Regions from separate parts of the Pseudomonas sp. LBUM1672 genome, predicted to be linked through region 1. Evidence: predicted binding sites of a transcription regulator. Region 1 holds the regulator's gene; each other region holds the start of a gene.
The links. Region 1 encodes FliA, which starts transcription of late flagellar genes. Its sites were predicted from a motif close to CTAAAGTTTNNNNNNNNNNNGCCGNTAA; they were not measured.
Positions count from the first base shown of each region.

Region 2: a site for FliA is predicted at 2,082-2,109, ahead of ACA053_RS00615 (methyl-accepting chemotaxis protein). Genes of this name have one in related genera too.
Region 3: a site for FliA is predicted at 1,499-1,526, ahead of motA (flagellar motor stator protein MotA). Genes of this name have one in related genera too.
Region 4: a site for FliA is predicted at 1,960-1,987, ahead of ACA053_RS02180 (methyl-accepting chemotaxis protein). Genes of this name have one in related genera too.

Region 1 is NZ_CP166781.1:1,768,425-1,773,056, reverse strand. Features, by position in the region: gene ACA053_RS07955 (chemotaxis protein CheA) at 1-729, opposite strand, end outside; gene ACA053_RS07950 (protein phosphatase CheZ) at 783-1,571, opposite strand; gene ACA053_RS07945 (chemotaxis response regulator CheY) at 1,594-1,965, opposite strand; gene fliA (RNA polymerase sigma factor FliA) at 2,133-2,873, opposite strand; gene fleN (flagellar synthesis regulator FleN) at 2,870-3,700, opposite strand; gene flhF (flagellar biosynthesis GTPase FlhF) at 3,817-4,632, opposite strand, start outside.
Region 2 is NZ_CP166781.1:120,502-125,133, forward strand. Features, by position in the region: rRNA gene ACA053_RS00590 (23S ribosomal RNA) at 1-303, shown strand, start outside; rRNA gene rrf (5S ribosomal RNA) at 477-592, shown strand; rRNA gene rrf (5S ribosomal RNA) at 700-815, shown strand; gene ACA053_RS00605 (STN domain-containing protein) at 839-1,018, opposite strand; partial or broken gene ACA053_RS00610 (FecR domain-containing protein) at 1,156-2,023, opposite strand; gene ACA053_RS00615 (methyl-accepting chemotaxis protein) at 2,225-4,105, shown strand; gene ACA053_RS00620 (SRPBCC family protein) at 4,251-4,632, opposite strand, start outside.
Region 3 is NZ_CP166781.1:564,195-568,826, forward strand. Features, by position in the region: gene ACA053_RS02520 (HDOD domain-containing protein) at 1-1,428, opposite strand, end outside; gene motA (flagellar motor stator protein MotA) at 1,595-2,446, shown strand; gene motB (flagellar motor protein MotB) at 2,450-3,484, shown strand; gene ACA053_RS02535 (hypothetical protein) at 4,258-4,527, shown strand; gene ACA053_RS02540 (toll/interleukin-1 receptor domain-containing protein) at 4,570-4,632, opposite strand, start outside.
Region 4 is NZ_CP166781.1:470,347-474,978, reverse strand. Features, by position in the region: partial or broken gene ACA053_RS02195 (HAMP domain-containing protein) at 68-1,093, opposite strand; gene ACA053_RS02190 (cell division protein ZapA) at 1,239-1,541, opposite strand; gene ACA053_RS02185 (hypothetical protein) at 1,538-1,768, opposite strand; gene ACA053_RS02180 (methyl-accepting chemotaxis protein) at 2,043-3,668, shown strand; gene ACA053_RS02175 (potassium/proton antiporter) at 3,964-4,632, shown strand, end outside.

The DNA.
Region 1 (4,632 bases):
TTGATCGAGCAATGCTTCGAATTCGTCGTCGGTGATGTCAGAGCTGTCGCCTGCCGCTTTCGGGGCAGCCGGTGCAGCGGGCGCTGCCACTGCGTCGACAGCGAACTGGCCTTTGCCGTGCAGTTGATCGAGCAACGACTCGAACTCGGCATCGGTGATTTCGTCGCTGGCCGCAGAATCCGCAGCAGCCACTGGAGCAGCTGCCGGTGCTTCGGCTTGAGCCTTGACGGCGTTCAGCGAGTCCAGCAGTTGTTCGAATTCGTTATCGGTGATGTCGCCCGACTCTTCAGCGGCCGGTGCTTCGACCACTTCAGCCACCGGTGCAGCTTCATCAGCCGTTTGCGGCTCGGCCAGACGGGCCAGTGCCGCGAGCAATTCAGGCGTGGCAGCCGTGATCGGGCTGCGTTCGCGCACTTCGGTGAACATGCTGTTCACCGCGTCCAGCGCTTCGAGAACCACGTCCATCAGTTCCGAGTCGACGCGACGTTCACCCTTGCGCAGGATGTCGAACACGTTCTCGGCGATGTGACAGCACTCCACCAGCTCGTTGAGCTGGAGGAAGCCGGCGCCCCCTTTTACAGTGTGAAAACCGCGAAAAATTGCATTGAGCAAATCCGCATCATCCGGTCGGCTTTCCAGCTCGACCAGCTGTTCGGACAGTTGCTCTAGAATCTCGCCGGCCTCAACCAGGAAATCCTGAAGGATCTCTTCATCGGCGCCGAAGCTCATTAAGGGGGTGCTCCTGAGGTCTAAAAACCTAAAAAACCTAAAATGCTAAAACTCTAAAATCCTAGGCTGGATAACAAATCGTCCACATCGTCCTGACCGGACACAACGTCTTCTCTTTTATCGGCATGAATCTGCGGACCTTCACCCTGAGAGAGATGTTTTTGCGGATCTTTTTCAGCGAGCATCGCATCACGGTCATGTTCGATACCCGCAAAGCGGTCTACCTGGCTGGCCATGAGCACGAGCTTGAGCAAGTTGCTTTCAACTTCGGTGACCAATTGGGTTACGCGTTTGATCACTTGACCGGTGAGGTCCTGGTAATCCTGGGCCAGCAGAATGTCATTGAGGTTGCTCGACACCGTGCGATTGTCTTCGCTGCTGCGTGTCAGGAAACCGTCGACCCGCCGAGCCAGTTCGCGGAACTCTTCGGCTCCGACTTCGCGACGCATGAACCGACCCCAATCCGTGCTCAACGCCTGGGCTTCTTCGCTCAGGCTGTTGACCAGCGGCGTGGCGTTCTCCACCAGGTCCATGGTGCGGTTGGCGGCAGCCTCGGTCAGCTTGACCACATACCCCAGGCGCTCGGTGGCGTCCGTGATCTGCGACACTTCCTCGGCTTGCGGCATGTTCGGGTCAATCTGGAAATTGACGATCGCGCTATGCAGCTCGCGAGTGAGCTTGCCCACTTCCTGATACAGGCCGCGGTCACGGGTCTGATTGAGCTCATGGATCAGTTGCACGGCGTCGCCGAACCTGCCTTTTTCAAGGCTTTCGACCAGTTCGACCGCGTGTTTTTTCAGGGTCGATTCAAAATCGCCCAATGAAGATTCTTTATGCTCCATAGCTCCCCCGTGGCGCAGTGGATCAACCGATGCGTTCGAAAATCTTCTCGATTTTTTCTTTCAACGCCTGGGCCGTGAAGGGTTTGACCACATAGCCGTTAACACCGGCCTGGGCCGCTTCGATGATCTGCTCGCGCTTGGCTTCTGCAGTCACCATCAGCACTGGCAGGTGCTTGAGCTTTTCATCGGCGCGTACGTGACGCAGCAGATCGATACCGGTCATGCCAGGCATGTTCCAGTCCGTTACCAGAAAGTCGATGCTCCCGCTGTTGAGAACCGGAATGGCGGTAGTGCCATCGTCAGCCTCGACCGTGTTGGTGAACCCAAGGTCACGCAACAGGTTTTTTATGATCCGCCGCATCGTTGAGAAGTCATCAACGATGAGGATTTTCATGTTCTTGTCCAATTCGACCTCCAAGCAGTCTTAAACGCGCCCAGCACCTGGACGCGCCATTTCAATCAATCCGGCAATGCATTCGATGACTGTCTGGAGCACAACAGATCGCGACCGGTGCAGTTCAACACCCCACCGGCCTCGTTCGCAGTGTCCCCACACTGCCTTCAGCGCGCTCGCCACTCCCCCAAACGCCCCCGCAAACGGGCCGCGCACTGGCTATGTAACTGGCTGACCCGCGATTCGCTGACCCCCAGGACCTCACCGATTTCCTTGAGGTTCAGCTCTTCGTCGTAGTACAGCGCCAACACCAGTCGCTCACGCTCCGGCAAATTGGCAATCGCGTCCGCCAGCGCTGCCTGGAAGCGTTCATCTTCCAGATCGCGTGACGGCTCCAGATGTGCACTCGCGCCATCCTCGTGCAGCCCTTCGTGTTCGCCGTCCTGCAACAGATCGTCGAAACTGAATAACCGGCTGCCCAGGGTGTCGTTCAAAATCCCGTAATAATCATCGAGACTCAATTGGAGTTCGGCCGCAACCTCATGATCTTTAGCGTCACGACCGGTTTTAGCTTCAATCGAGCGAATTGCGTCGCTGACCATCCGGGTATTGCGGTGGACCGAACGTGGCGCCCAGTCCCCCTTGCGTACTTCATCGAGCATCGCGCCACGGATTCGAATGCCCGCGTACGTCTCGAAACTCGCGCCTTTGCTGGCGTCATATTTGGTCGATACTTCAAGCAGGCCAATCATCCCGGCCTGGATCAGGTCTTCAACCTGAACACTGGCCGGCAGACGGGCCAGCAAGTGGTAAGCAATGCGTTTGACCAGTGGCGCGTAACGCTCGATCAGCTCGTACTGCGCATCACGTGCCGACTTCTTGTAGAGGTTGTAGCCACTGGCTGTCATAGGACGGGTCCTGCGGTCTGTTGCACGAGGCGCTCGACGAAAAACTCCAGGTGCCCACGCGGGTTGGCAGGTAACGGCCAGGTGTCGACCTTCTGCGCGATTGCCTTGAACGCCAGGGCGCACTTGGAACGCGGGAAGGCTTCGTAGACGGCGCGCTGCTTCTGCACAGCCTTGCGCACGCTTTCGTCGTAAGGCACCGCGCCAACGTATTGTAGGGCGACGTCGAGGAAGCGGTCCGTGACCTTGGTCAACTTGGCGAACAGGTTGCGACCTTCCTGCGGGCTCTGGGCCATGTTGGCCAGGACGCGGAAGCGGTTCATGCCGTAGTCGCGGTTCAGCAGTTTGATCAACGCGTAGGCATCCGTGATCGAAGTCGGCTCGTCGCAGACCACCAGCAAAACTTCTTGCGCGGCGCGAACGAAACTGACTACCGAGTCACCAATGCCCGCAGCGGTGTCGATCACCAAGACGTCGAGGTTGTCGCCGATATCGCTGAAGGCCTGGATCAGGCCGGCGTGTTGGGCCGGGCTCAAATGAACCATGCTCTGCGTGCCGGACGCGGCCGGGACGATGCGGATACCGCCGGGGCCTTGCAACAGCACGTCGCGCAGCTCACAGCGGCCTTCGATCACGTCGGCCAGGGTACGTTTGGGTGTCAGCCCCAGCAGGACGTCGACGTTCGCCAGCCCCAGATCGGCGTCCAGCAGCATGACGCGCCGGCCGAGCTCAGCTAGAGCCAGGGACAAGTTCACTGACACGTTAGTCTTCCCGACGCCACCTTTGCCGCCGGTCACCGCGATCACCTGTACGGGATGCATGCTGCCCATGTTATTTCTTTACCTTGTCTTGCATAGACGGAGGCCACATTACTGGCTGCGCGTTCATCAACTGAACAATGCATGGCAGACCATCGATGTAGGTACAAAAACTGTTCATTAGTACCTCAGCCAACCTGCTTGGTCGGGCTGTGGTAAATATCAGCGAACATGTCAGCCATGGCTTCTTCGCTGGGTTCTTCCTGCATTTGCACGCTTACGGCGCGACTGACCAACTGATGACGACGCGGCAGATGCAAATCATCCGGAATACGCGGGCCATCGGTCAGGTAAGCCACCGGCAATTCATGACTGATCGCCAGGCTCAACACCTCGCCCAGACTTGCCGTTTCATCCAGTTTAGTCAGGATGCAGCCAGCTAGCCCGCAGCGCTTGTAACTGTGATAAGCGGCCGTTAGAACCTGTTTCTGGCTGGTGGTTGCGAGAACCAGATAATTTTTTGACTTGATGCCACGTCCAGCCAGGCTTTCGAGCTGCATGCGCAGGGCCGGATCACTGGCCTGAAGGCCCGCGGTATCGATCAGCACCACGCGTTTGCGCAACAAGGGATCCAGCGCCTGCACCAGCGATTGGCCCGGATCGACGTGAGTGACCGACACGTTGAGAATCCGGCCCAGGGTCTTCAATTGTTCCTGCGCACCGATACGGTAGCTGTCCATGCTCACCAGCGCGATGTTTTGCGCGCCGTATTTGAGCACGTAGCGGGCCGCGAGCTTGGCCAGGGTGGTGGTCTTGCCCATGCCGGCCGGGCCGACCATGGCAATCACGCCGCCCTCTTCCAGTGGCTCGACTTCCGGCGTGGCAATCATCCGCGCCAGGTGCGCCAGCAACATGCGCCAGGCCTGACGGGGCTCGTCAATGTCGGCAATCATCGCCAGCAAGTCGCGAGACAACGGGCCGGACAGGCCGATGCGTTGCAGGCG
Region 2 (4,632 bases), 1.6 Mb from region 1:
AGTTCGGTCCCTATCTGCCGTGGACGTTTGAGATTTGAGAGGGGCTGCTCCTAGTACGAGAGGACCGGAGTGGACGAACCTCTGGTGTTCCGGTTGTCACGCCAGTGGCATTGCCGGGTAGCTATGTTCGGAATAGATAACCGCTGAAAGCATCTAAGCGGGAAACTAGCCTCAAGATGAGATCTCACTGGGACCTTGAGTCCCCTGAAGGGCCGTCGAAGACTACGACGTTGATAGGTTGGGTGTGTAAGCGCTGTGAGGCGTTGAGCTAACCAATACTAATTGCCCGTGAGGCTTGACCATATAACACCCAAGCAATTTGCTTGCTTCGAGCCCAAAGGCGAAAGAGCACCAGATTGCGGTGTGTGAAGACGAAACGAACCGAAAGTTCGAGATACTCACAAAACACCAAGCTGTCACATACCCATTCGCTGGAGCGTGAACCCGCAAGGGCCCACGACCTGGCTACCGAATTTCTTGACGACCATAGAGCATTGGAACCACCTGATCCCATCCCGAACTCAGCAGTGAAACGATGCATCGCCGATGGTAGTGTGGGGTTTCCCCATGTGAGAGTAGGTCATCGTCAAGATTAAATTCCGAAACCCCTATCTGCGTATGCAGGTAGGGGTTTTGTTTTAGTAGAAGTCACCAATTTTGCTGGCACGTTACGACTGTAATGGGCTGGTCACAGAATTTCTTGACGACCATAGAGCATTGGAACCACCTGATCCCATCCCGAACTCAGCAGTGAAACGATGCATCGCCGATGGTAGTGTGGGGTTTCCCCATGTGAGAGTAGGTCATCGTCAAGATTGAATTCCGAAACCCCTGTCTGCTAACGCAGACAGGGGTTTTGTCTTTCTGGGAGCCCCAAAAGCTTTACCCCAGACTGGCTCACGGCCTCCAGGCCCGAAGCACTGAGCAAATGATTCAGCGCCTGATCGACCGAACAGTCGCCCTGCACACCCGGTGACTGACGCCCGCTAGTTTGCGCCGGTTGGCAACAAGTCGACACCCAGCGTGGTAGAGAACAGCGCCGCGCGAACGGCGTGGCGTGAAATGCAGGTGTCCGGAGTGAGACAAGGAAGATTCTTACCGATGGCGCGCATATTGACTAAGCCGGGCTTGTACGAAAAACCCGCCACAAATAATTCAGACTTGCCGCTCCAGCGTCACCCACCAGCGAGTGCGATAGCGCAACTGCACGGGCAGGGTTTGCGGCAGAATGGCCATCTGCTTATCGGTGCTATCCAGGCGGAAGACTCCGGACAGTCGCAAGTCGGCAATGTCCGATGAGCACGTCAGATAACCGTGCCGGTAGCGTGCGACCTCATTGAGGAATTCCCTCAGGCGCATGTTGCGAGTGACGATCAAGCCATCGACCCACGCGCCGGCATCCATATCCAGCGGCGCCGCCACTTTCGCCTGGTGGTGGTCGGTTAAATAACTCTGCCCGGCCTGCCTCCGAATCGGCTCACCCTCAGCGACCCGTGGCGAATGAATCGCGACGATGCCGCTGGTGACACTGAGCCGTGTGCAGTCATCGTTCTGACGCAGGATGAACCGCGCGCCCACGCCTTCATACACCGCGTGACCACTTTACACACGCAACGGTGGATCAAATGGAGACGCTTCGTCGATCCCGCCGCAGGTCACGATGATTTTGCCGCGCGTCAGTTTGATTAGCCGTTGCTGCGCGGCGTAATCGAGATCCACCGCGCAGACGGTGTCGAGCTCCAGTCGGGTGCCGTCGGGCAATTGGAACCCCGTCGCTCCCCCTTGGCGGTGACTAGTCGGCGGTCCGCTGTTGCCAACCCACCGCATCCTTTCCCAGCCATGCCGCCGAACCTACCAGCAACGCACCTGACAACAGCTTCAGAGCCTGTCGTCGTCCCAATCCCTGGGCGCTGTTTTCCAGGGTGTTGAAGGGGATTTGAGCACCGGGTACGACGCGCGGATTGCTGCTCAGCTCGGCTTGCAGGGACTGCACGCGCTGCCACCCCAGTTCGTGTTCCAAATGCTACGCGCGCAAGACGGCACGCCGTTCGGCGGGAATGTCGGGCATTTCATACAAACCCCTAAGATTTCTCCGACTGGTGCCGACAGACTGGGGAGACATGCGTGCACCAAAGTAGCGCGGCCGAAGAATACCGCCTGCGCTGTTACATGGAATGTTGCACCTGGAACGCATCCCCACTTTTTGCATAAGAAGTCCCATGAAATGAATCTCAAATTCAGCCATAAAATCCTTCTGGCCGCCTCCGGCGTCGTGGTGCTGGCTTTTGCGTTGTTCACTTTGTACAACGACTATCTGCAGCGAAACACCATCCGGCAAAACCTCGAGTCCTCCGTCCAGCAGGCCGGCGACCTGACCGCCAGCAGCGTGCAGAACTGGATGAGCGGTCGTGTGCTGGTCCTGGAAAACCTCGCACAGAACGTCGCTCACCAAGGCGCCAACGCGGACCTTCCAGGCCTGGTTGATCAGCCGGCCTTCACCTCGAACTTCCAGTTCACCTACGTTGGCCAAGCCAATGGCGTGTTCACCCAACGCCCCGACGCGAAGATGCCGGACGGTTACGATCCGCGTCAGCGTCCCTGGTACAAACAAGCCGTGGCTGCCGACAAAACCATGCTGACGCCGCCGTACATGGCAGCGGTCGGTGGCTTGGTGGTGACTATCGCCATGCCGGTGAAAAAGAACGGTGAATTGCTCGGCGTAGTCGGCGGTGACCTGAGCCTGGAAACCCTGGTGAAGATCATCAACTCGGTGGACTTCGGTGGCATCGGCCACGCGTTCCTGGTCAGCGCCGACGGTCAGGTGATCGTCAGCCCGGACAAAGACCAGGTGATGAAAAACCTGAAAGACATTTACCCGAACGCTGGCGTGCGCATCGAGAAGGGCAATCAGGACGTCACCCTGAACAATCAGGACCGCATCCTCTCGTTCACCCCGGTGAGCGGTTTGCCAAATGCCGAGTGGTACATCGGTCTGTCAATCGATAAGGACAAGGCCTACGCACCACTGAGCCAATTCCGCACCTCCGCGCTGATCGCAATGTTCATCGCCGTGAGCGTTATTGCCGTGCTGCTGAGCCTGCTGATCAACGTGCTGATGCGTCCCCTGACCACCATGGGCCGCGCGATGCAGGACATCGCCCAAGGTGAAGGCGACCTGACCCGTCGTCTGGCCGTGGAAAGCAAAGACGAGTTCGGTGAGTTGGGCGGTTCGTTCAACCAGTTCGTGGAGCGGATTCACGCCTCCATTTCCGAAGTGTCCTCGGCGACCCGTCAGGTCCACGATTTGTCGCAACGAGTGATGGCATCGTCCAACGCCTCGATCGTCGGTTCCGACGAACAAAGCGCACGCACCAACAGCGTGGCGGCGGCGATCAACCAACTGGGTGCCGCCACTCAGGAAATCGCGCGCAATGCTGCCGATGCTTCGCAGCATGCCAGCGGCGCGAGCGAGCAGGCGGACGATGGTCGTCAGGTGGTGGAGAAAACTATCCTGGCCATGACCGAGCTGTCGCAGAAAATCAGCCTGTCCTGCACCCAGATCGAAACCCTGAACGCCAGCACTGACAACATCGGGCACATTCTTGATGTGATCAAAGGCATCTCCCAGCAGACCAACTTGCTCGCGCTCAACGCCGCCATCGAAGCGGCACGTGCCGGTGAAGCCGGCCGTGGTTTTGCGGTGGTGGCGGATGAGGTGCGCAATCTGGCGCATCGCACGCAAGAGTCGGCGGAAGAGATCCACAAGATGATCACCTCGCTGCAGATCGGTTCTCGCGAAGCGGTGACCACCATGAACGCGAGTCAGGTTTCCAGCGAAGAGAGCGTCGAAGTGGCGAACCAGGCTGGCCTGCGACTGGTCAGCGTGACCCAGCGCATCGGCGAAATCGACGGCATGAACCAGTCGGTGGCTGCGGCGACCGAAGAGCAGACGGCGGTGGTGGAAACCCTCAACGTCGACGTCAACCAAATCAACTTGCTGAACCAGCAGAGCGTGGCGAACCTCAATGAAACGTTGAAGGATTGCGATGCGTTGTCGTTGCAGGCGAACCGGTTGAAGCAGTTGGTGGATAGCTTCAAGATCTGATCAAGGCCCGTTCTACCACGTTATCGTTCTTCGCGAGCAAGCCCGCTCCCACATTCGACCGCATTCCTTCAGAAGGAAATCGGTCAACCTGTGGGAGCGGGCTTGCTCGCGAAAGCGGTACAACAATCACCGCTTAACCAAAGCCCTACACAAACAGCTTCAATACATTGTTCATCGCATCATCCGCAAACCCCTGCACAAAATCCTTGAACCCCGGCAGCGCCTCATCACCCCCCTGTGCCGGTTCGGCAATAATGGTCCAGGTCGCTCGCGACTTGCTCGCACCCAACGGTTCAACACTCATCGCCGCCCACAGATTGGCCACGCCCAGCGTGTTGTAAATCGTGGTCCACGTCATGTTCAATGCCTGGTCATCCCGCGAGTTGAGTTGCTCGACCACCAGGTTGCCATCCTTGAAGAATTTCTTGCGCAGCGACGACTCGCCTTCGCCTGTCATCTCGATGTGCGACAGCGCCGGAATGAATTGATCGAATCCGGCAAAGTTGCCGACCACCGCCCAGACCTGC
Region 3 (4,632 bases), 1.2 Mb from region 1:
AACCACCATGATCACCCGACCGTTGTTGACCAGCGAGCGCAGCAGCAGGTGTTCGCCGCGAAACTGTGCGCGCAGGCTGGCGGGTAGCAACGCCGAGAACTGGGCGTTGTTGGCCGGGGTCAATCGCACCTGGGCCTGTTGCGAGAGCAATCGTTGCAGCACGGTGCTCTGACTCACGACCAGGTTCAGCCCCGCCGCTTCCTTCGGCAGTCCGGCGGTTTGATGAGCGCGCAAATTGGCGTGGGTGCGGTCGGCCATCAAAATCATCACCCGCCGCATGCCGCAGGCGACCAGCGCGTCCCGGGCCGAGGTGGTCAAGTGCATGGCGTTGGTGAAGCGGCTCGGCTCGACCAGCAGCTCGGCACATTGTTTACGCCATGCCGTCAGATCTTCGGCGGTCGGTGCCGCTGCCGGCAGCAAACCGGCGTGAATACGGTTCATGCCCGAAGGCCAGATCAGCGATACGGCGGGGTGCCAGATGTCCGGCATTGCATGTTGGCGTGCGCTGTTGGCAGCTTGTTGGTGCAATTGCTGCTGCACGTCGCTCATCGGCATTTGCAGGTAAAGGCTGGTCAGGTATTGCCAGCGCTCACTGTGCGGGCTGTCCCAGGCCTGTTGCGCCGACAGTGCCAGGCCGTTGGCCAGCAGCACGGTATTGGCCGGCTGATTGAGCCAGCGACGCAGGGTCGGATCGTCATCGAGACGGTTTTGCTGGCGCAGAGGGTGCTCGCTGTCCCGGGCAATGCGCAGCACTTTGACCAGTTCGCGCTGCTCGTTGAGCAGCAGTCGATAACCTTGTTGCACCCAGATCGGCAGGCGCCAGACATCCACCAGCGCCTGGCAGATGTCCAGCAGGCGAACACCGAACAATTCCTTTTCGACTTTGCGTGCTGACTCGCCTTTATGAATGACCCGCAGCTCCCACTCTTCGAGCAATTGCGGATGAGTCAATGCCATCGGCCACAGCGGCGAGAGGAACAACAGGCTGCCCCAATGGATGTCCTGCCAGAGCCGCGCCAGGCGACCGGCGAAAAAGCCGTTGGCCTGTTGGGTTGCATGCTGGCTGATCAGCTGGAGCTGACGCAGCGCCACGGGTATCTGTGATTGGGGTTCGGCAGGCAGCCGGGCGAGCAATTCTTCGGTGCGTTTCAACCCGAGGCGATTGATCGCCACCTCAAGGTTCTCCGCCGGCTCGGTCATGCTGCCGTGGGTGTGGCGATTGGCTTCGCGAATCACGCTCAAGGCCAGGGCCGGGCTGTCCTGCAACAATTCGGCGATGTCGCGCAGTGAGCTGCGGTTGTCGCCGAGGGCTTTGCAGACACGGTCGTGACTGTCTTGTGGAACCGGCAGGCGCACGCCGTCGAGAAGCTTTACCCAGCCTTCAAGCGTGGTCGGTTTTGGGGTTGGGGTGTTCGTTTCGTTAGCCATGGTTGGACGTGATCATCGTCTGCATTACCTATGCCCCCAGAGGGCTAAATTAGCTTTTCGCTTGAACGGGCTATAGTCTGGCGCAGTTTTGCCGATAAGTAGAAGAAGAGATTTTTTAACTTCCGAATATGACCTTGAACCCGACTCAGTAAGTGCTCTCCTACCTATGGCTAAAATAATCGGCATCATCGTCGTATTCGCGAGCGTGCTCGGCGGATACGTGCTCTCCCACGGCAAGATTGCCGCCCTGATTCAACCTTTCGAGGTGATGATTATCGGTGGTGCGGCCCTCGGTGCATTCCTGCAGGCCAACCCTGGTCACATGTTCAAACTCGTTCTCAAGAAAGCCCTGGGAATGTTCAGCTCGCGGTTCAACCACACGTTCTATCTGGAAGTGCTGGGCCTGATCTACGAGATCCTCAACAAGAGCCGCCGCGAAGGCATGATGGCGATCGAAGGCGACATTGAAGACGCCGCCGCGAGCCCGATCTTCGCCAAGTACCCGGCGGTCCTGAAAGATGACCGCATGACCGCGTACATCTGCGATTACCTGCGCATCATGTCCTCCGGCAACATGGCTCCCCACGAGCTCGAAGGCCTGTTCGACATGGAGCTGACCAGTCTCAAGGAAGATTTGGATCATCCTTCCCATGCGGTGAACGGCATCGCCGACGCCATGCCCGGCTTCGGTATCGTCGCGGCCGTATTGGGTATCGTGGTGACCATGGCCTCCCTGGGTGAAAGCGATCAGAAAATGATCGGCCTGCACGTGGGGGCGGCACTGGTGGGTACCTTCTTCGGTATTCTCGCCGCCTACGGTTTCTTTGGCCCATTGGCCCATGCCCTGGCCCACGATGCCAAGGAAGAACTGAACGTCTACGAAGCCATCAAGGCCTCGCTGGTCGCTTCGGCTTCCGGCATGCCGCCATCGCTGGCGGTGGAATTCGGCCGCAAGGTTCTGTACCCGGCGCACCGTCCTAGCTTCGCTGAGCTGGAACAAGCGGTTCGCGGTCGCTAAGTCATGGAAAATAACCAGCCGATAATCATCAAGCGCGTAAAAAAATACGCGGCCGGGCATCACGGGGGCTCATGGAAAATCGCCTTCGCTGACTTCGCGACGGCGATGATGGCGTTCTTCCTGGTGCTGTGGCTGCTGTCCACCGCCACGCCGGAACAGAAGATCGCCATCGCCGGTTACTTCAAGGACCCGGTCGGTTTTTCCGAAAGCGGCACGCCGTACATCATCGATTTGGGCGGCTCCCCGACCCTGGCACCGGAGAACACCCTCAACCCCGAGGTGAAGTCTCAGCCGCAGCCGGACCGAGTCACCGTCGACACCGACCAGGTCGAAGGCATGGCCGAGCAGGTGGAGAAGGAGCGCTTGGAACTGTTGCTGCAAGAGTTGCAGAACAAGGTCGATGAAAACCCGCTGCTGCAAAAATTCAAGGACCAGATCCAGTTCGAAATCACACAGGACGGCTTGCGCATCCAGATCATGGACGCGGAAAACCGGCCGATGTTCGATTCCGGCAGTGCGCGCCTGAAACCGTATTTCGAAGACATCCTGCTGGCCATGGCCGACACCATCAAAGCGGTGCCGAACAAGATCAGCATCAGCGGCCACACCGATGCCAAGCCGTACTCGGGCACCGGTGATTTCGGTAACTGGGAACTCTCGGCCAACCGTGCCAACGCCGCCCGCCGCGCGCTGGTCGCCGGCAGCTATCCGGATCAGCAAGTGGCGCGGGTGGTCGGTTATGCCTCGTCCGCGCTGTTCGACCGCGAGAACCCGTTCAACCCGGTCAACCGCCGGATCGACATCGTGGTGCTGACCAAAAAAGCCCAACGCGCCATCGAAGGTTCGCAAGGCGCTGAACCTGCGCCGGAGCCAACGCCAGCGCAAGGCCAGGGTGGACCGGGCGAAGTGCCGCCAACACCAGTCGATCCAAACGCATTGCCGGCGGATAAACAACCGCTGCCGGCGCATGAGCTTCGTGAGCGTTTGAATATCTTCGAAGACCCGGCGCCGAAACCGGGTGAGCCGCCGAAGCAGTGATCCACAACAATCAAGCCGACAGAGATGTCGGCTTTTTTGTGCGGCTTTCACAGGATTGGACGTCACTGCATTTTTAGCGTGGGCATGGTCCCTGTGGGAGCGAGCCTGCTCGCGAAGGCTTTGTGTCAGGCGACGGGGGGAGGGCGGTGTACATATCCATTTCTGCGGTAACGGCCGCCTATGGTTTCGCTCTTACAGCGAGTCACTTGGAAAAGCCCCAAGTAACCAAGGGCTCTTGCCCCTGACGTTCGGTGCCTCGCTCCGGTCCTGCTCCGTGGGCCCGCCGCCATCGGCCATCCATGGCCGGGGGCGGCTAACCCGGCATCCATGCCGGGTTGCCCACTGCGCAGAACCTCCACTCGGCCTCTCGAGGGGGCGTGCAACGCAACAGCATCCCGAGGCGGCCTAATAGCCGACCTGACTTTCTGGGGGTGTTTCCCTGTTGGAACCGGTTTGCTGGTGAGATTAGAAGTTGTAGGAACGGTCTGAAATTTTGTGGCGGGGTTCTCAGACTTGCAGGCATCTGCCTATAGTTTCGCTGTCGCCGACAAATCGGTGATCGACTTTAGCCGGTCGTATCAGATGATGCACAAGCGCCCGTATAATCGCGGCGTTTTTGCTGCCTGGCATCTATGTCTATGGTGGCTGTGCGTGGGACACCTCAGGGTGTGCCGGGTTCATCTGTCCGGTCGGCTAACCCGCGCACAGCTACCACCCCAATTCGTTTAGCCGCGAAAGGGTGGGAGTTTCACCTATCAGATGAGATTCAAGTCATGTCCAAATATCACCCGCTCCAAGGCAATTTCAGCGTCGGCCCGACGCTGTTCATCGACACCGAAGCCAAAGTTTCCGACCTTCTTGAAACCGCTACTCACCGAATCAAAGCCGCCCGTAACCTGCTCAACAGCGTCGTGTGCCTGTGTATAAAAGACGCCGAAGGTCACGACCTGGAGCATTTCGCCAATGCTGCGCACATGTTGATTCAAGACGGCTGTGACGCCTTGGATGCCTTAGGCTGGAAGCTGGAAAAAGCCGTACTCTGAAGAACAGAAAGCCGCGAGATGATCGCGGCTTTTTTGTGCCTGTCAGAAGCCGCGACGAATGCGGTTCTTGAGCTGGTCGTGAAATAGGTCGGCATCACTCTTGTA
Region 4 (4,632 bases), 1.3 Mb from region 1:
CGGCCGTGCGCAAACGCTCGCTGGTGGTCAGCACTTCGCCAATCATTTCGCGCTGACTGCCGAGGAATCGATTGAAGCCGCGTGCCAGGTCACCCAGTTCATCGGCGCGGCTGGAATCTAACCGGTGGGTCAAATCTCCCCCGCCGCTACCGATGGCTACCAGCGCCGCTGTTACCTGACGGATCGGCCGCACCAACCCACGGGCCAGCAAAACCACCAGTAACAGACACACCAGCGCCACCGCCAGGCCAATACCGCTGCTCATCCACATGGCGCGACGAGCCTCGGCATAGATCTGCGACTGTGGCACTTCGGCCACCAGGGTCCAGCCCAAGTCCCGTAACGGCAGGCTTAACGCCAGATAATCTTCGCCGTCGCGAACGAAGCTGCTGTTGGTGGCAACTTTTTGACCCATGACCGATTGTGCGGCGGTTGCGCCAATTTGCTCGGCCAGTGTGCGCTTGCCGCTGAATTGCGCCTCAGGATGAACCTGGATCAAACCGTCGGAACGCACGAGATAGACCTTGCCGCGCTCACCGAAGTTGAAATTGTGGATCAGCTCCGACAGCTCTTTCATGCTCAACCCGAGCCCGGCAACGCCCACGACTTTGCCGCCCTGCTCGACCTTCAGGTCGATGAACAGCGCCAATTCTCCGGTCGCGGTGTCATTGTCGATATTGAGGGTGCGCGGCTGGTTGCTGTCGAGGAAGGCGTAGAACCAGGCGTCCTTGGGATTGGAACGGCTGAGGGTCCGGTCCAGGCCTTTTTCAGTGAAGTAATGGTTTGAAGCCGTGCCGACAATCAGCGCGGTAAAGGCTTTGTGTTCGGCGCGAATGCCTTCCAGATACTGGACGAACGCGTCTGTCTGGGCACTGTTTTCACCCCCGGCCAGCCAGTCGCGCACCATGCTGTTGCTGGCGATGTCCTTGGCGGCGGTAAGAGGTTGAACGAGGATTCGTTCGATGTCATTGCGCATCGCCTCGATGCTCGACGGCAGTGCCTGCTCGACCAGATAGCTCTGGGCGAGACGGTTGACCACGAGGGTATAAATGCCAACCACGATCAGGATGCTGACCAGCAGGGCGGTGCCCATGCTGAGGATCAACTGCCATTGAATACTGCGTCGCCAGAACTGCATGGAGCACCCCCAAAGAATAAGAGGCTGAAACACTGCAACAGCCGTGCCGATTGTATACAACACAATGGACAATCTATTCTTTGGTTGTGCGCAAAGCCGATCAGGCCTGATTGATCGTCTTGGAGATCACTTCAACCGTGGCGCTGACTTGCTCTTGGTAACGGTCGAGTTCCTGCTTGTGCTGCTTCTGCATTTCAATCTGCTGGGAGCACAGATTCATCGCGGCCAACACCAGCAGGCGGTCACCGATCAGCGTCGGGTACTTTCTTTTGGTATCGGCCAAGGCAGCTTTCAACATCAGCGCGGCGTCCAGCAGGGTTTGCTCTTCCCCGGCCGGCGCCTTGATCGAATAGTCCTCCCCCAGGATCGAGACGACTTTTACCCCTGCGGCGCCGTGATTCATGCGCTGACCGGGCCGGCGCTGACGCGCTCAACCAGGGCCTGGATGCGGGCCGCGGTGGCGCCTTGTTTCTCTTCCTGTTCCATCAGGTTCAGTTGCAGGCTTTCGTTTTCATCCTTGGCCTGGGCCAGCTCGTAGCTCAGGGTCTGATTGGTGGCGAGCAGGCTCTGGTTCTGTTGCACCAGGTCGCTGACCAGCTGTTCCAATTGGCTTAGGGATGCTTCCAACATTTTGATTTTCCAAGCATTTCAAGGGGCGCGTACGATAAAGAAAAGTCACCACGGATGCCAGGGTTATTCGGGCGCAAGGCCTTGATTTTCCTGGCGGGCGACCTTCCTCGCGAGCTTTAAAGACTGTGATTGGCGGATCTGGTTCCTGCACTTCGTCGCCGGGGCCTGTCTGCGACAAAAACGCGCAGGCCCTCAAGACTTTAGTCGTATGACCGATAAGTCACTCACACGTCAGCTTCAGCGCCGCACGGGTGCGCTCACTTTGGTAAACAGCATGTCCCTTCGTAATATGAATATCGCACCACGGGCGTTCCTCGGTTTCGCCCTGATTGGCGGTTTGATGCTGGTTCTGGGCGTGTTTGCCTTGAACCAGATGAGCAAGATTCGCGGCGCCGGCGAGAACATCGTCGAGAGCAGTGTGCCGAGCATCAAGGCACTGGATGAGTTCACCCAACTGACGTTGCGCCTTCGGGTTCTTTCCTATCGCCTGTTGACCAACCGCGAACCCGACGTACAGCAAAAAACCATCGAGCTGTTCGATCAACGCAACCAGCAGATCCGTGCCGCTCAGACTGAGTATGAAAAATTCATCAGCAGCCCTGACGAGCGTGCGGCCTACGACCAGTACGTGCAGTTGCTTGGCCAGTATCGTCAGCTTGAAGACCGGATGAAGAGCCTGTCGCGCAACAATCAGGTGGAAGAACTGCGCACCTTGCTCAACACCGATCTGTTGAACAACTCTGAAGCCGTCAACGCGGTGCTCAACCGCCTGATGCTGATCAACAACCAACAGGCGGTCGATCTTAATCAGCAAGCATCCGATCAGTACTCTTCGGCGTTCAAGCTGGTCGTCACCCTGCTGGTGATCGCCACTGGCCTGACCCTGCTGTTCGCCTGGCTGCTGACCAACAGCATCACCAAGCCGATCGCCAACGCTTTGAGCGCTGCGGAAGAAATCGCCGAAGGCAACCTGACTCGCCCGATCCATGTCGATGGTGAAGACGAGGCCGGCCGCTTGCTGCTGGCCATGTCGAAGATGCAGGACAAGCTGCGTGACACCCTGCAGCGGATTTCCGGCTCGGCTACGCAACTGGCGTCCGCCGCTGAAGAGCTGAACAGCGTCACCGACGAAAGCGCCCGCGGCCTGACCCAGCAGAACAACGAAATCGAACAGGCCGCCACCGCCGTCAATGAAATGACCAGCGCCGTGGAAGAAGTCGCGCGCAACGCGGTGAGCACTTCCGAGGCCTCGAAAAACGCCACCACCTCGGCCGGCGACGGTCGTGACCTGGTGCAGGAAACCGTCAGTGCCATCGAACGCATGAGTGCCGATGTGCAGAGCACCGCGACCCTGATTGGCGATCTGGCCAATGAATCCCGCGACATCGGCAAGGTGCTGGACGTGATTCGCGGCCTGGCGGACCAGACCAACCTGCTGGCCTTGAACGCCGCAATCGAAGCGGCGCGTGCCGGTGAAGCCGGGCGTGGCTTCGCGGTGGTGGCGGATGAGGTTCGTGCACTGGCGCATCGCACCCAGCAGTCGACCAGCGAAATTGAACGCATGATCGGCAGCATCCAGAGCGGTACCGAACACGCGGTGGATTCGATGCGTAACAGCACCGAACGTGCCGAATCGACCTTGAACATCGCCCGCGGTGCAGGCCTGTCCCTGGACACGATCAACAGCGCCATTGTCGAGATCAACGAGCGCAACCTGGTGATTGCCAGCGCGGCTGAAGAACAGGCGCAGGTGGCCCGTGAAGTCGATCGCAACCTGGTGAACATCCGTGATTTGTCGGTGCAATCGGCGACCGGGGCGAATCAGACGAGTGCGGCGAGCAATGAATTGTCGCGATTGGCGCTGGACCTGAACAACATGGTTGGGCGGTTCAGCCTGTAAGCAGCGACACTTTCTCTGTGGCTAAGGGATTTATCTGTGGTGAGGGGATTTATCCCCGTTCGGCGGCGAAGCCGTCGCAAGATCTGTTTGCGGTGTGTGCCTGAAAGAACGCAGGGGCCGCTCCGCAACCCAACGGGGATAAATCCCCTCGCCACAGGATCAAGCTCAATCCGGGTGACGTTGTCGCGGCTGCAAAAGCTTTTTGACAGCATCACATTTCAACAGGTTAGAATCGCTGGCACGCAGACTGCATGGTCAGTTTGTGCCCGCCTTTCAGCTTTCTGGAGTACTGCCTTTGAATGCGACGACCATCAACAGCCTGTTCTTGATCGGCGCGTTGCTGGTAGGTGCAAGCATTCTGGTGAGTTCCCTTTCATCGCGCCTTGGTATCCCGATTCTGGTGATCATCCTCGCGGTGGGCATGTCGGCCGGTGTCGATGGCGCCGGCATTATTTTCGATAACTACCCAACAGCTTATCTGGTCGGCAACCTCGCGCTGGCAGTCATCCTGCTCGACGGCGGGTTGCGCACCCGGGTTTCCAGCTTCCGCGTGGCGTTATGGCCAGCGCTGTCGCTCGCGACGGTCGGGGTGTTGATCACCACGGGGATGACCGGCATGGCCGCCGCGTGGCTATTCGATCTGAACCTGATTCAGGGCCTGCTGATCGGCGCTATCGTCGGCTCCACCGACGCCGCGGCGGTGTTCTCGCTGCTCGGCGGCAAAGGACTGAACGAACGGGTCACCGCCAGCCTTGAAATCGAGTCCGGCAGCAACGACCCGATGGCGGTGTTCCTCACCGTCACCCTGATCGACATGCTCGCCAGCGGCCAGACCGGCCTCCATTGGAGCCTGCTCGCCCACTTCGTGCGTGAGTTCGGCATCGGTGCCGTCATCGGCCTTGGCGGTGGCTGGGTCATGCTGCAATTGGTCAACCGGATCCACCTGGCCAACGGCCTCTATCCG